Regions from separate parts of the Candidatus Marimicrobium litorale genome, predicted to be linked through region 2. Evidence: predicted binding sites of a transcription regulator. Region 2 holds the regulator's gene; the other holds the start of a gene.
What was found. Region 2 encodes LexA, which represses DNA repair genes until DNA is damaged. Its sites were predicted from a motif close to ACTGTNTNTANANACAGT; they were not measured.
Positions count from the first base shown of each region.

Region 1: a site for LexA is predicted at 3,859-3,876, ahead of imuA (translesion DNA synthesis-associated protein ImuA). Genes of this name have one in related genera too.

Region 1 is NZ_SHNO01000001.1:2,212,460-2,220,635, reverse strand. It holds gene EYC82_RS09875 (pyridoxamine 5'-phosphate oxidase family protein) at 1-436, shown strand, start outside; gene EYC82_RS09870 (MBL fold metallo-hydrolase) at 554-1,579, shown strand; gene EYC82_RS09865 (Y-family DNA polymerase) at 1,590-3,017, opposite strand; gene imuA (translesion DNA synthesis-associated protein ImuA) at 3,089-3,814, opposite strand; gene holA (DNA polymerase III subunit delta) at 3,976-4,992, opposite strand; gene EYC82_RS09850 (LPS-assembly lipoprotein LptE) at 4,992-5,567, opposite strand; gene leuS (leucine--tRNA ligase) at 5,568-8,033, opposite strand.
Region 2 is NZ_SHNO01000001.1:663,271-671,446, forward strand. It holds gene EYC82_RS03040 (IclR family transcriptional regulator) at 1-310, opposite strand, end outside; gene EYC82_RS03045 (glutaredoxin family protein) at 494-745, shown strand; gene EYC82_RS03050 (universal stress protein) at 787-1,221, opposite strand; gene EYC82_RS03055 (hypothetical protein) at 1,347-1,793, shown strand; gene topA (type I DNA topoisomerase) at 1,899-4,565, shown strand; gene EYC82_RS03065 (hypothetical protein) at 4,673-4,918, shown strand; gene lexA (transcriptional repressor LexA) at 4,971-5,570, opposite strand; gene EYC82_RS03075 (DUF6763 family protein) at 5,730-6,047, opposite strand; gene EYC82_RS03080 (S-methyl-5'-thioinosine phosphorylase) at 6,475-7,218, shown strand; gene EYC82_RS03085 (CsiV family protein) at 7,246-8,175, opposite strand; gene mfd (transcription-repair coupling factor) at 8,168-8,176, opposite strand, start outside.

The sequences.
Region 1 (8,176 bases), 1.5 Mb from region 2:
CATTCTCGATGACACCCGGGTTGCCTGGCTCAATCTCACGGGTAGCGGCAACGAGTCCGCTGCCCATGTGCTCGAAAATGGTCGTATGACAGTGATGTTCTGCTCCTTCGACAAGCAGCCCCTGATACTGCGTCTCTATGGCCAGGCGATAGTGGTGCACCCTCGCCATGAACAGTGGTCGGCGTTGTTGTCGCGCTTTCCCGATTCGCCGGGGGCGCGCCAGATTTTTGTGGTCAATCTGTCGATGGTGCAGACTTCGTGCGGCTATGCGGTGCCGTTTTTTGAGCATGGTGGAGAGCGGCCCACGTTAAAAAAGTGGGCGATTAATCACGGTGAATCAGGTATTAAGGACTATTGGGAGCAGAATAATACGCACAGCCTGAACGGCGCCGATACCGGTATTTTCACCGATGTTACAGATCCTGCGGAGCCCTGAAGGTGAGGCCTCCCTGGGCCGCCTCCCCGGCGGGGTGCCTGTGATGAGGAGCGCTCGCGCCGTGGCCGACGGGCGTGAAAATATAGCCCCTGTTGCAGAAACTATGGGACACATTTGTTGAATAAACGCGTAAGGCTGGTGGGTATACTAGTGCTGGTATGCGTTGCTGCAGTGCTGCTTTTATTTACCTATGCCCTGAACCATCACACGGCCTTACCCGTTAATCCTGACTGGGCCGTGCCCGGTGAGCCGGATGTGTCCGCCGGTGCGGTGACTGTGAGGTACAGCGGCACGGCGACCCTCTTGTTCAGTGACGGCGAAACCGCATGGATGACCGATGGCTGGTTTTCTCGGCCCGCTCCCCTGCAATTAGTGCTCGGCAAGATAGAGCCCGACCTGTCGGCTATTGAGTGGGGTCTGGCGGCAAACGATGTCGACACACTGGCGGCGGTAGTCCCACTTCACTCTCATTACGATCACGCCATGGATGCACCGGAAGTGGCGCGTCGCACAGGCGCGGTATTAATGGGGTCTGACACGACCGCTTATATCGGTCGTGGCTGGGGCTTGCCCGAGTCGCAGATTCAGGTACTGGTCGATCGCGAGCCGTTTCACCTGGGGCGTTTTGAGATCACGCCTATCGAGTCCCGGCACTTTGCATTCCCGGACCCCATGGTGCGGGAGCGGGGGCTGGGCAGTCTGGGCCTTGACGCGCCACTGGTGCCGCCTGTTGCCGCGTTTGATTACCCCGTTGGGAAAGTATATCTATTGCACGTGAGTCATCCGGCGGGCAGCTGGCTGATTGTCGGTAGCGCGGGTTATGTGCCAGATGCTCTGCGCGGTCTGGAGGCGGAGACGGTGTTTCTCGGTGTGGGCGGACTGGGTTCGCAAAGCCCGGCCTACCGGGAGGGTTACTGGCGGGAAATAATAGAGACGGTCGCGGCCTCGCGGGTTGTGCCCATTCATTACGACAGTCTGACCGGCCCACTGCGGGGCCCTTTTCTTGGGCCGGTAACAGCAGTGGCATGGGTGTCTGGTGACGAAGAGGAGACACGAGCGTTCCTGTACGACAAGGCGGCAGCAAACCCCGAAATACAGTTCATGACGTTGCCTCGTTTTGAGCCTGTGTTGCTGTTTCCGTGACAGGCTAGGGCTAGGCGAAGACACCGTGGATATACCAGCGCCGCTCCAGGCGATCGCGAAACAGCCAGTACTGCTGTCCCGCCGCGTCAGCGGCGATGTAGTAGTCGCGGCTTACCGCCTGCCGCCACCAGTTATCCTCGATACGTTCCGGACCGTAGTGCAATGTGAGAACCCCGTTCCAGTAAAGGCTTTCGCCTTGCTGGCGCAGGGGCACTGGTTGAGGCATTAACCAGAAAGGTCTCTGGGCTGATCGATTACGCGGCCCAGGTCTGCTCCCTGTGAGTTCGTTGCCCACCTGTACAGAGAATTCCGGTAGGTGTTCGTCACGGCAGTCGACGGTTTCGATCGCTTGCAGGCCGAGACGGTTGCGCAGGCGATCCAGCAGGGCCGCCAGGGGCTCACGCTGGTTGCGGGGGCTGAACAGGTCAATACTTTCTTGCTGGCCAAGTTGCAAGTCCTGGCAGTCTAGGTTCAGACCTTCCACACCGTTTGTCAGTTGCAGTCGAGCGAAGTGGATACAGCTGAGTTGGTACCAGTTTTCCCAGTCGCTGTGACTGCTGGCGCTGCGCACGCGCAGATCGAGCAGTGTGTGGTCGACACCGACCAGTTGCCATGTAACTTCGCTGGTACGCAGCTGGGTATTGCGCAAGAAGTGGCACAGGGACTGCAACAGCTGTTGTACTGCGGGCAATAGTTCGTCGCAGGTCTTGACCTCATAGCCAAACCAGACGGCGTCCGTGAAACTTGCCGGGGGCGTGAAGCTCACCTGCAAGTCGTCCCGCTGCCCCAGCAGCTGTTGCAGGAAGTCGGTAAAAGCTTTGCCGCAGCGTCGACCCAGAGAGGCGGGTGGTAGAGCCAGCACATCGCCCAGTGTGTGCAGTCCGGCTCGGCGCAGGGAGTCGATTCCTTGCGTGACGGTTGCCAGGTGATCCAGTGGCAGGGGGGCGAGTCTTTCCTCCAGCGCTTGATCTATCGCCATGGCTGAATCCTTATCGGCGAAGGACAGCAGCCAGGCAGCTTTTGGCGTGGGAGCCAGTCCCTGGAGCATACTGAAGCCCTTGCTGCTGACCCCCCGGATGATTTCGGCGAGCAGGGGTTGCAAGCCCCGGAATAGGGTCAGGCATCCGCCGATTTCCAGTTGCAGACAGTGCTCCTGCCAGGTGCACAGGGTAGGTGTAATACCGTAGGCCCAACTGCATAACTGGTGCATGCAGCTCTGTTCAGTCTGTTCATCCCTTTCCAGCAGCCGCACTGGTTCATCCGCGGCCAGCGCCCTTACGGTGGCGCTGCCCATGCCCGGTTGAATACCCAGTGCCGAGGCGCAGTCGTTGGCGCAGATGACCCGCTGTGCGGCCAGCACTACGACTGGCTGTCGTTCATTGCGGTCCAGGCATTGCAGAGGCAGTTGGTCAAAGCGCAGGCATAGCCACAGGCTCACAAACGCAGTCGCAGATGCCTATCAGGAGAAGGCTCTGATGCAGTGGTGTCACAACGGCCGTCCAGCACGGTCTAGGCTCGGTACTCGGCAGCTCCGGCGGGCTGGCCTGCTCCCGGGTTTTGAGGCAGCTCCCACAACTGCGGTTGTTGTGGTGAGTCTTCTTCCGGGGGCAGTGTGACATCGATGACCCGTTGACCACCGCGCTGCTTGAGGATGCGCACCTTGCGGTACTCGCGCATCTGTAGACGCAGGCTGGCAGGAGTGTGGTGGCCTTGTATCTGGTTAGGGCGAAACAATACGGCCAGACTGTCGCTGTCGGCGGCAGCCAGTTGTAATCGCCGCAATTCGCTGTAGCGATATTCCTGCGCGCCCAGCCAGCTGAACACCGCGCTGCAGGTGGTACTGCGCAGGGCCTGTTCTGTGGCCCAGAGTAAATCCTCACGGCTGCGAGGGTGCACCATTAAGATTTGTCCTGTATCAATGCCTCGTGCCGCCAGCAGCGGGGCGTAGGGTATATAGGGCGGTGCAATGAATGTCTGCCAGCGGGCTTGTTCGCTCAGTTGCTCCATTGCCGGAAGGAATACGCCCATGGCGCCCATTCCGCAGCCATCGCTCAGTAGCTCTACCATGCCGTCTGTAGGCCAGCCCTGCTGCCGTAATTCGGCGTCCAGCGTTGAATAGCCGGTGGGCAGACCCTGCGCTCCGTGCAGATTACTGTTGGCGGAAGCGCCTCCGGCCCGGAAATAATCCTGCCGGCCGCGCCAGGTGTCGTTGCGCTTGATAACCTGTTCCAGCATCTCATTCACGGTGATTTACCTCCGGGGGATAGTTTGGCCAATATACTGTATATATATACAGTAGTACTGTATATCCAGAAATGCAAGCGCGGTGTGGTGGTATATGCGGGGGGTGTTGCCACGGGAGGCAGTGCCGCTCCCCTGGGCGCAGGCCGGTTGAATCAGGCGGCGGCGTTATGGCTCAGCGACGTGACAAGCTGCTCGAGATTGTCCCAGGCGTTGCCGCTGGCGTAGCCCTTGACGTTGCCGTCAACGAGGGCGGCCTGTTCCAGCAATAGCGACAGTGAGTCGCTGTTATGGCGCGAAAGGGCGGACTGCATTAGCGGCATGCGGCTTTTCCAGACGCGGCGGGTAGTGAGCGCCTGTTGCGGTTTTTGTCCCTTGTCGCAATCCCTTCTTGCCTCATACAGCGTGCGAATTTCACGGGTCAGTGCCCAGAGGGCGACCAGTGGCTCCGTACCTTCACCGCGCAGACCGTGCAGCATCCGCAAGCTGCCCGCTGCATCCCCTTTGAGCGCATTGTCGGTCATATCGAACAGGTTGTAGCGGGCGTTGTTGGAGACGGAATTGGTCACCGTGTTGACGGTGATGCGTGTATCGTCCGTCAATAGTTTCAGTTTTTCTATCTCCTGTACGGCGGCCAGCAGGTTGCCCTCCACCTGTTCGCAAAGTAGCTGCAGCGCCTCTCTGTCGATCTCCATATTCGCCGCGCGCACGCGTTGTTGCAGCCAGCGGGGCATCTCTGCAGATTTGACTGGCCAGATCTGAACAGTTGTCCCCGCCTTGTCCAGCGCCTTATACCATTTGCTGTTAACCGATTGCTTGTCGATCTTACCGGCAATTACCAGTAATACGTCATCGCCGCTGGCAAGTTCAAGATAGTCGCAGAGCGCCGCGCTTCCTTCCTTACCGGGTTTGCCGTTGGGAATACGTATTTCGGTGAGTTTACGTTCGGCAAAGAGCGACATGCTGGCAGCGCTGTTCAGTATGTCCGGCCACTTAAAGCCCGCGGCACTGCTGTCTATCACTTCACGCTCAGTACAGCCCGCCTCACGTGCTTTCTGCCTGACCATATCGCAGCATTCCTGCACCAGCAGCGGCTCGTCGCCACTGATCAGGTATACGGGTGACAGTTGTTGTTGTAGGTGGTTGGCGATTTTCTCTGGATAGAGACGCATTATCGTGGGGCAACGTCTGCCGTGGAGTCGGCAGCGGTGTTCCCAAGGTTGCTGGCGTAAAATCCGATGCGGCGTAAAATTTTATCCGCCAGTTCGTTGCGCATTTCAGATTGCAGCAAGCGGAGTTCGCCTTCCTTGCCGACCACGTTGCGGGGGTCGTTTTCCATCTGCCGAACTACGGTGACGGTGGTGGATGTCATGGCGATTTCACCCTCGGCGTCTACGACCCTGAACGCGACGCTCATCGTAAGTTCAAACTCGGATACCCGCGCGTCGGCGCCGATGGAAAGGTTGCTCTGCCTGAATTGTTCATTCCCCAGGTCGAGTCGATAGTTGGCGAAGCCTGCTTCTTGCCACTGCACCCCATTGATTGCAAACCGCGTGAACACCGCACGACTAAATTCGCTGTTGGGATTACTGCTGACCAGTTGCATGCTCTTCCACTCGTCGGGAACAGTGGGTCCGCCAATGCCACGCAGCTGGAAACCGCAAGCGGTTAACAGTGTCAGAACGCACAGCAGTAGGGCCGATCGAAACAGGTTATACCCCGAGTGACTCGAGAGGCGCTGTCGCATTTATTTTTTCCTCGGAAAAATACTGATCAACTTTCCCGGTACAACCTTTACAGCATAGTCGCCGAGTTCCTCGACAAAGCGGCTTACGTTGCCCTCTGCCAGAGCGGCCTCTTCTATAGCGGCATGGTCTGCATCAGCGGGAACTGACACTTTGCCGCGAACCTTCCCTTTTACCTGTACGACCATTTCGACGCTGTCACGGCTCAGTGCGTTTTCGTCTACGACCGGCCACTGTTGATCGAGGATATCGCCGCTCTCGCCCAGTGCCCGCCACAGTGCGTGGCAGATGTGTGGAACAATCGGACTCAGCATCAGAACAATGCCGCGCAGGGCTTCATCCATGATGGCGCGGTCATTGTCTTCGCTGCCCAGTCGGCCCAGCTCGTTGCACAATTCCATGACCGCTGCGATGGCGGTGTTAAATGTCTGTCGTCGCCCATAGTCATCACTCACCTTGGCGATAGTTTCATGCAGCTTTCGGCGTACGGCTTTCTGCTGATCACCCAGTTTAGCGACGTCCAGTGCCGGTGCCGCCCCGGCACCGATGTGTGCCGCCCCAAGTTTCCACAGGCGCTTGAGAAAACGGTTGGCGCCTTCCACTCCTGAGTCAGACCACTCGAGAGATTGCTCTGGAGGCGCCGCAAACATGCTGAACAAGCGCACAGTGTCGGCACCATAACGATCGATCAGGGATTGTGGATCGACTGTGTTGCCCTTGGACTTTGACATCTTGGCGCCATCCTTTAACACCATCCCCTGTGTCAGCAACCGGGTGAATGGCTCATCGGAGCTGACCAGGCCCTCGTCGCGCAATAACTTATGATAAAAGCGGGAGTAGAGAAGATGCAGAATGGCATGTTCTATACCACCCACATATTGATCCACCGGAGTCCAGTAATCAGCCTCGGCATCCAGCATCGCTTTATCGTTTTGCGCACAGCCGTACCGGGCGTAATACCAAGAGGATTCCATAAAGGTATCAAAAGTGTCGGTCTCGCGAGTTGCCGCGCCGCCACAGGCCGGGCATTCAGTTTCGTAAAATTCGGGCATGCTCTTGATGGGTGAGCCGACTCCCTCGAACGCCACATTCGTGGGTAGAACAACCGGTAGATCCGACTCGGGTACCGGCACCGTGCCACAGGCATCACAGTTAATGATGGGAATGGGTGCTCCCCAGTAACGCTGGCGTGATACGCCCCAGTCACGCAGGCGATAATTAACGGTGCGTTTGCCTTTGCCCAGTTCCTGCAGTTTGTCGGCAACGCTATCGAAGGCCTCTTCGAAGTCCTTGCCGTTGAATTCGCCGGAATTGATGGTGCGTGTCTCTGTGCTTTTTTCCGCGTACCAGTCTTGCCACACGTCGGCATCATATTTGTACTTGGGCTTGTCGATCACCTGCACGATGGGCAACTGATATTTGCATGCGAAGGCGTGGTCGCGCTCATCGTGTGCGGGTACAGACATGACCGCGCCTGAGCCGTAACTCATCAATACGAAATTGGCGACCCAGATCGGTATTGGCTCGCCGGTGAGAGGGTGAGTGGCTGTCAGTCCCGTATCCATGCCCAGTTTTTCCATGGTGGCCATTTGGGCTTCGGCCACTTTGACGTTGGCGATGGACTCGATGAATGAAGCGAGTACGGTGCTGGTAGCAGCGGCCTGTCGGGCGATCGGGTGTTGCGGGGCTACCGCCATGTAGGTGGCGCCCATAAGCGTGTCCGGACGGGTGGTGTACACCGTGAGCGACTCACCGTTGTGGTTGAAATCGAGCTCAACGCCTTCGGAGCGGCCTATCCAGTTGCGTTGCATAGTGCGCACCTGTTCCGGCCATTGATCAAGCTGGTCCAGATCTGTCAGCAATTGTTCCGCATAATCGGTTATACGGATAAACCACTGATCGATTTCGCGTCGCTCCACCGGGTTGTCGCAGCGCCAGCAGCAACCGTTGACGACCTGTTCGTTGGCCAGTACGGTCTGATCGGTTTCGCACCAGTTTACTTCTGCTTTTTTCTTGTAGGCGAGGCCCTTTTCAAACAGGCGCGTGAAGAACCACTGTTCCCAGCGATAGTAATCCGGGTCGCAGGTGGTCAGTTCCCTGTCCCAGTCGTAGGCAAAGCCCAGCCGCTTTAGTTGCGCACGCATATCATCGATGTTTTGCGCGGTCCACTGCGCAGGCGGGACATTGTGTTTGATGGCGGCGTTTTCTGCCGGCAGGCCGAAGGCATCCCAGCCCATGGGTTGCAGTACATTCTTGCCCTGCATGCGCTGGTAGCGCGCGATCACGTCGGCGATGGTGTAGTTGCGCACGTGCCCCATGTGTAGCTGTCCGCTGGGATAGGGAAACATGGCGAGGCAATAAAACTTCTCGCGTGTATCATCCTGTTCCACAGCAAAGCTGTTTTGTTCAAGCCAATGTTGCTGTGCGTTTTCTTCAAGTGCCTGTGGATTGTAGTTATGCTCTGTCACGAGTCGCGTGCCATATTTTTGATTGCAGTAAAAATGCAGTCCCGTGCGGTGTGTTCGGGGCGCAGTAATGAAGGACGGATTCTAGCAGCAATTGCCTTCGGCTGCGAAGCACCCGGCGATCTTGCACGAGCCGTACGGTACTG
Region 2 (8,176 bases):
CTGCGAATCCGATATCGAGGTCATTTTGCAGCGCTTCCAGCTCGGGGCGAGCGTATTCAAGAACCGGGAACTGTGCGAAGGCTGCGTTTCCGGCAGCGATAATAGAGGGTCCAAGGCGATAGGCCTTGGTTTTTGGGTGCTGGACCAGAAACCCGTAATTGGCCATGGTGGTGAGGATAGCATGACAGGTGGCCTTGTTAAGATTGAGCCGCCTCGTCATCTCGGTCAATCCAAAGGCCTGCTGTGGATTGGCCATCAGCAAATCCAGTATGGCCAGTGCTCTGGCGGTCGGTTGGGAGAATAGAGCCACTAATTTACTCCGAGCGCACGCTCAATGGTGTTCAGTATCGAGGGGTGGTCGCGATAGCTAGTTCATATTATTGTACCTGACTAGCAATCTTAATGTCAGGTTACACAGGGTCTCAAATCACCCTGCGATAATCTAAACATGGTGTCATAGCTCGGGCTATAGCGCAAAGCACGGTGAGGAGTAATGCAACGTCTTACACTGTTCAGTACCAGTGGCTGCCACTTGTGCGAGTTGGCGGCCGCCGTCGTCGCCGAGGTGTCGCCATCGGTTGGTGGGATCGCTCTGGAGGTAGTCGATATTGCCGAGTCCGATGCCTTGTTTGAGCGCTATGGCCTGTCGATACCGGTATTGCGTCATGCCGATGGCGATGAACTGAGCTGGCCGTTTGCAGCGGTATCGCTGCAGGGTTTCCTGCGGACGAAAAAGCACTGTTGAGAAAATTTACCCCGTGAGTGCTTGCGATGAGTACTTGTTGATTACTTTCCGACTCTCACTGCCAGGACGTCGCAGCTCGCGCCATGCAGCACGCCGTTGGCAGTAGAACCCATTAGCAGGGCAAGACCATAGCGGCCGTGGCTACCTACGACGATGAGCTGGGACTGGAGCTCTTCGGCTTTGGCGTGTATTTCCACTTCCGGCTTCCCCAGCAAGATATGTTGATTTCCCGAGTCAATGCTGTAGCGTTCAACGAGTTTCTCCATCTGTTGTGTCGCCTGCTGCTGGATTTCTTCCTGGATGCTGGAAAAGTCCATAGGGATATCGCCGCCATATGCGAAACTCAACGGCTCGATAACGTGAAGCAAATGCAGCTCCGCGCCTTCGATATCAGCGATGGCGCGAGCGCGCTCCATGACCACAGTGGAATCTTCACTGAGATCAATCGCCACCAGAATTTTGGTGTACTTGGACATGACAGGACTCCGCCCCGGTTGTGAGTTCGACTCCTTTATAGCATAGAATATGACCCGGACACGTGCATTCAATGCGGCGTCTATAAATTTTTATGAGTGATTGATATGTATCAGGACTTCTCTTTGTGACCTACCTACTTATCCTGTTTGTGGTTGCGCTGGCTCTGGCACCTCTGTCACATTTCCTGCCCAGCAAAAGCCAGCGTAGAACAGCGCGATTGAGAGAGTACGCAGCCCTCAGCGGCTTGTTCGTGGAGTTTCGCGACGTTCCCGGCGCTGCCCTTGCACCGCGCCCGTCCGCCCCCGTAATTTATTACGGTAAGCGGTTGCGGCCCGCCAGAGGCAAACCCTCTGATGCATGCGCATGGCTGTCCTCTGCTCAGGGATGGCAGTCAGTGGGTTCGCGACGTGCAGCCCCGGACGCGCTCGATCACCTGGTGGTTGAGGTGTTGGCTGTCGGAGCCGATGAGTTCAGCTGTGGCATTTACTGGACGGAGTCGGCAGGGGAGGACGCAATCGACCAAATCGTCGCGTTTTTGGAGCAGTGGAGCGTGACGCTGGTCGAGGAATAAAACGCATTTTCCTTGACCCCGGCCGAATTGCGCCTTATATATGCTTTTTTTTTCCGACTGGCCAACGACTGGTTGTTGTGGCAGCGGTCTTACTTCAGGGAACTTATGGGTAAATCACTCGTTATTGTCGAGTCGCCGGCCAAGGCCAAGACTATCAACAAGTATCTGGGGCCCGATTTCGTGGTCAAATCCAGTGTTGGTCATATTCGCGATTTGCCTACGTCTGGCAGCAACACCAAGCAGGTTGATCCGAAGAAGCGCGCCGAGCAGGCGGCCCGCACACGCAAGATGGCTCCCAAGCAAAAGGCCGCATTCAAGAAGAAAAATGCGCGGCAACAGCTGATTCGTCGCATGGGGATAGATCCCGACAAGGGGTGGAAAGCGAATTACCAGGTATTACCCGGCAAGGAAAAAGTCGTTAACGAACTGACCAAACTTGCGGCGAAATCTGACGCTATCTTCCTCGCAACAGACCTTGACCGTGAGGGTGAAGCGATTGCCTGGCATCTGAGGGAGTCCATCGGCGGTGACACCTCACGTTATCAGCGGGTTGTTTTCAATGAGATCACGGAAAAGGCAATAACCGAGGCCTTTAAGCATCCGTCTGAAATCGACATGGACCGTGTGCGCGCACAGCAGGCGCGCCGTTTTCTCGATCGTGTCGTCGGTTTTATGGTCTCGCCACTATTGTGGTCCAAGGTGGCGCGGGGACTGTCAGCGGGACGTGTGCAGTCTGTTGCTGTTCGGCTCATCGTGGAACGTGAGCGGGAAATACGCGCTTTTGTGCCTGAGGAATTCTGGGAAATCCATGCGGACATCGCTACCGGGCAAGATGAGACCGTCCGGTTCCAGGTGCGCAAGCACAAGGGAGAAGAATTTCGACCTGACAATGGAGCAGAGACGCAAGCGGCCGTAGCGGAGCTTGAGGCGCTGCCGATGTCTGTGGTCAAGCGCGAGGACAAGCCGACACGCTCACGACCGACTGCGCCCTATATCACCTCTACGCTGCAGCAGGGCGCCAGCACGCGCCTCGGCTTTAGTGTTAAGAAGACCATGATTCTTGCCCAACGACTGTATGAGGCAGGCTATATCACCTACATGCGCACAGACTCCACCAATTTGAGTGCGGATGCGGTCGCGGCATGCCGGGCTTATATCGGTAAAAATTTCTCCGCGGATTATCTCCCGGCCGAGCCGCGACTCTATGCCTCAAAAGACGACGCACAGGAGGCCCATGAGGCGATCCGTCCCTCTAGTGTCAACGTGCTTCAGACGTCGCTGAAAGGCATGGAGCGCGATGCAGAGCGACTGTATGAGCTGATCTGGCGCCAGTTTGTCGCGTGCCAGATGCCTGATGCGCAATACACATCGACAACGATTACTGCCGGCTCGGGAGATTACCTCCTCAATGTGAAAGGCCGTATTATTCGCTTTGACGGGTTTACTCGCGTCCAGCCGCCTGCGGGTCGTAAAGAAGATGTTGTTCTGCCGGATCTGTCGGAGGGGCAAGTGCTTACCGTACAGGCGCTTGATCCCACCCAGCACTTCACCAAGCCCACGCCTAGATACGGCGAAGCCAAGCTGGTGAGCGAGCTGGAGAAGCGCGGTATTGGCCGGCCCTCGACCTATGCATCCATTATTTCGACCATTCAGGATCGTGGTTATGTCCGACTGGAGAATAAGCGTTTCTACGCAGAGAAAATCGGCGATATTGTGACGCAGCGTCTTCAGGGTAGTTTTTCCGAGCTGCTGGATTACGGTTTTACCGCTTCAATGGAAGAGCACCTCGACGAGGTGGCACAGGGTTCGCTTGAGTGGCACAAATTGCTAGATGACTTTTACGCCGAGTTCAGTGATCTGTTAGGACAGGCTGAACAGGGCGAGCCGGACGGAATGCAGCCCAATGAGCCCACCATGACGGATATTGCGTGTGCTAGCTGCCAGCGACCGATGCAGATTCGAACCGCGGGCACAGGCGTATTTTTGGGATGCTCAGGGTATGCTCTGCCGCCTAAGGAGCGCTGTAAAACAACGCTCAACCTCACGTCTGGTGATGAGGCGGTGCAAGAGGACGCGGATGATGAAGCTGAATCGCGCCTGTTACGCAGCAAACACCGATGCCCTCTGTGTAACACGGCCATGGACAGCTATCTGATAGACGAGACCCGCAAATTGCATGTGTGTGGCAATAATCCAGATTGTTCTGGCTTCGAGATAGAGCCCGGTAAATTCAAGATCAAGGGTTACGAAGGCCCCACGCTGGACTGTGACAAATGTGGCACCGAGATGCAGCTGAAGAACGGTCGCTTCGGCAAATATTTCGGTTGTATGTCGGAAAGCTGCAAAAATACGCGAAAATTATTGCGCAACGGGGAGGCGGCTCCGCCCAAGATGGACCCGGTTCCCATGCCGGAGCTAGAATGTCGCAAAGTGGAGGATCACTACATCTTGCGTGACGGGGCTTCGGGCCTGTTTCTTGCTGCGAGCCAGTTTCCAAGAAATCGAGAGACCCGGGCGCCGCTGGTCAAAGAGCTGTTGCCGCACCAGAGCGAAATCGACCCCAAGTACGCGTTTCTTTTCAGTGCGCCGGTTGAGGACGATGACGGCAATCCGGCGCAGGTACGCTTCAGTCGCAAGACCAAGGAGCAGTATGTCATGACGGAAAAAGGCGATAAGGCAACAGGGTGGAAGGCTTGGTATCGCGCTGGGAAGTGGGAAGAGGAAGTCAGTAAAAAGAGCAGCGGCAGTGCCAGAAAGAAGAAAAAAACCTGAAGTATTGAGACATGGTTCAAGTCCTGGCCAGTGGATACGGGACAGTGTTGGTTGGCCGCGGCACATGCTGCTAGAATAGGAAACACAGCAACCACAGGAGGCCATTTGTGGCTACGTCCCTATTGGAAATAGTTGATTGCGGAGACGGTGAATTTGTCCTGCAGCGCAGCGATGATGAAGATAATCCACTGGTGAGGATTTGTTTCTCGCAGGAGAGCCAAGCCTATATGATGGACAATACGCTGGAGGTCGCTAAAGCGATGATCCAGGCGGGCGTGCAGGCTGCCGCTGAAGCCTCCGAAATGGTTGATGGAGTCGAAGTGACTGCAGAGGCGCCGCCAGTACTTCACTAGTTTGCTGCATCAGAACAGCGCTGACACCGCGTAGCTTCAGCTTGGTCGCTATTTAATTCCGCCGTAAAACACCCACGCTCAAACCTTCAATAGCGAAATCCTGTGCCTTCAAATCTACTTTGATCGGGCTGTAATCCTCGTTTTCCGGCAGTAGGAGAAGGATATGCCGCTTGTTCGTCTTCTTAAGGCGTTTTACAGTCACTTCGTCATCGATGCGAGCGACGACGATGTCGCCATTGGCAGCGACAGGGGTGCTGTGGACAGCGAGCAGGTCGCCGTCGAAAATCCCGACATCGATCATGCTGTCACCGTGAACCGTCAGGAAATAGTCTGCCGAGGGTTTGAAGAAGCTGGCGGGCAACGCACAGTAGTCTTCGATATGCGCCTCGGCCAGGATAGGATTGCCCGCTGCAACACGGCCTATTATGGGAAGCCCCGATGAGGCGGGCAGACGAATGCCTCGCGACGTCCCAGCAATCATCTCGATAGCCCCTTTGCGGGCCAGTGCTTTGAGGTGTTCTTCGGCAGCATTGGCAGATTTGAAGCCAAGATGCTCTGCAATATTCGCTCGCGTTGGCGGGTAACCGGTATCGTCAATGTATTGTCGAATGAGATCGAGAACCTGCTGTTGCCGCTGGGTGAGTTTTTCCATGGCCGCTGCTCTGTTTATTTATACAGTATTGTAAGTATATACAGTTTGCGGTGGGATGCAAGCCCGATGGCGCAGCGTCAGCCTGTGTCCGCAGAGGATCTCCATGGGTCGGTAGGGTGCACACAGCGAATTCTCCGCCTCAAGGCGCTGGCTGCTCGTTCAGATGTCTTCAACGCCATACATAACGTCGGTCTCGATGGAGTTGATCGGGCTACACCACTCCTCGGGTTGCAGCGGTGCATCGGGGTCGCGTGTGTCGTGATCATCCAACTCGAAAGCGGCTCGCCAGTCCTCAGGTGCCTCTGCCTGCTCCAGTCGCATTTCCCGCCAGGCATCCAGATCGTATTCGGATACTTCACCGTCGAGATACTGAGTCTCGATGGTTAACTGATCTGGGTCCCAATCGATGACTTCAAACAACTCGTTTGTTTGTAAATCCTTGTACCAGGTGCCGGGGACAGGGCTCAGCATTTTCATTCGGATACCCCTCGGGGTGTATCAATGCGTGTTCATTCAACATATCACGCTGCGGCGTTCTGTCCACCGCGCGGCAGATCCGTCATGCCCAGCCCCGTAACAAGGCTTTTTCCTTGTCTATCATTTCTTTTCAAACAAGATCAGCTGCTTGCACTGAATTTGCAGAGTTGACTTAAATCCTATTTCGAATGTATATATCCGAAGGGGGCGGTCCCATGATTCGCACATGAATAAATTGTCTAAACAACAGGAAACATTTTGCCAAAAATAACACGTCTGACACACTGTAATAGTCCATCTGAGTTATTCGCTGACGGTGTCGCGCAGCCACTTCATCTGGTTTGTCCGAATGCACAGCAAGCGCTCTTGCTAATCGGCTCTCCAGCCACACTCATGATCGGGCGACCGGTGTGGGGGCCCAGTTAACATGCCGTCGATCGCGATCATCGGTGGTACCGGGGTGGCAGAGCTTGACGGTTTTGAGCGGATAGCAGAGCACCCGGTGAATACCCCCTACGGAGCGCCTTCGCGACCGATACAGGAGGGCCTGCTGGACGGGACAAAAATCTATTTTCTACAGCGGCATGGCAGTCCCGCGGCGATTCCGCCGCACAGCATCAATTACCGGGCAAACCTGTGGGCGCTGCAATCGTTTGATATCGACGCCATTGTGGCGATTAATGCAGTTGGGGGTATTTCTGCATCGATGAAAACAGGCCGACTGTTGCTGCCTGACCAGGTGATCGACTACACCTGGGGCAGAGAGCATACCTTTGACGAGGGGCAGGACGGCCATCTGTTACACATCGACTTTACTGAACCCTACGACTCTGCATTGCGTGATGACCTGCTCGGTGCTGCCGCTGCGGCGGGTATTGGACTCGAACCTCGTGGCGTGCATGGCGTAACACAGGGTCCTCGGCTGGAGTCGGCTGCGGAGGTGCAGCGCATGGCGCGTGATGGTTGCGATGTGGTGGGCATGACCGGGATGCCCGAGGCAGCACTGGCAAGAGAGTTGAATATTCCATACGCAGCGGTATGTATGGTGGTTAACGCGGCAGCGGGCCTCGGTGATATGCCCCTTACGCTCACATCGATGCGCGAGATTTTACAGCGCGAGGCGCAAGTCGTTGCATCACTGTTGCAAAGCTTCCTGCGGGGGCGAGCATAACCTGAGGCGGGGTGTGAGTTTGCTGCGTTACCGCGACGTGCCGGGCAACGGCGTGACCTTGATGACCAACCCGACCATTGGGTGGTCGATGTAATTGATTTCCGTGCTTCGCATACGGCGGATCTGCCGCAGGGTGACCGCATGACGGAAAGGGTAAACCGGTTCTTGCAGGACGTCCGGGTACACGGCCTGTGATCTATCATTGTCCTTCCAGTCATCAAGTGGTTGCGCTGGGGCAGCTAACGACGTGGTTGCATTCGTTGTCGTGGTGGGACTGTCGAGCGAATTGCTAAAGGCTATTCCTCCGGCAAGAGGGTCAGGTGCCCTAGTGAGATCCGCGCTGGAGGTGACAGGGCCCAGTGGCGGCGCGGGCATGCGCCAGTCGCTGTCAAGGTAGTCGCCCGATGTGTTCAGCCAGAGATCGGTTTTCAGGTACAGGTAGCGCGACACATACAACGTCACGGTGCCCTGCAGCCGGGTCCAGTATGCGTCATCTCCCGACGTGTCCAGTACGATAGGTATCGCCCTTGATTGCGGCCCTATAGGCATTAACCAGGCTTGATGGAAGAGGACGTCGTGGCGCTCCTCGCGGGCCAATCGCGCTGCCTCGCTGTTAAACTCTCGTTGGCTTGAGGGCAGCGTTGAAAATGGCATCGCAGACAAGGATGTTGGCACCGTTGCAGACGGTGCGATCCGACTGTGGGGTTGTTCGGCTGCCGATGGTTTGCCAGATGGCCGGGCGAGGGGGTGATCGGGCTCTATCAGGTAGGTTGTTTTGTCAGGGTAGGCGAGTGTCGGCAGTGCTTCCCATTCCTCCGCGTTGGCGCCGGCCGGATTGTCGAAAACCAGGATCTCGACACGATACCATTTGTCATTTTCGGCATGGGCAGCCAGCGCAGGCAGCAACAAGAGGCCGCCGAGCAGGAGGGAAAGTAGAGCAGCAAATGTTTTAACCATT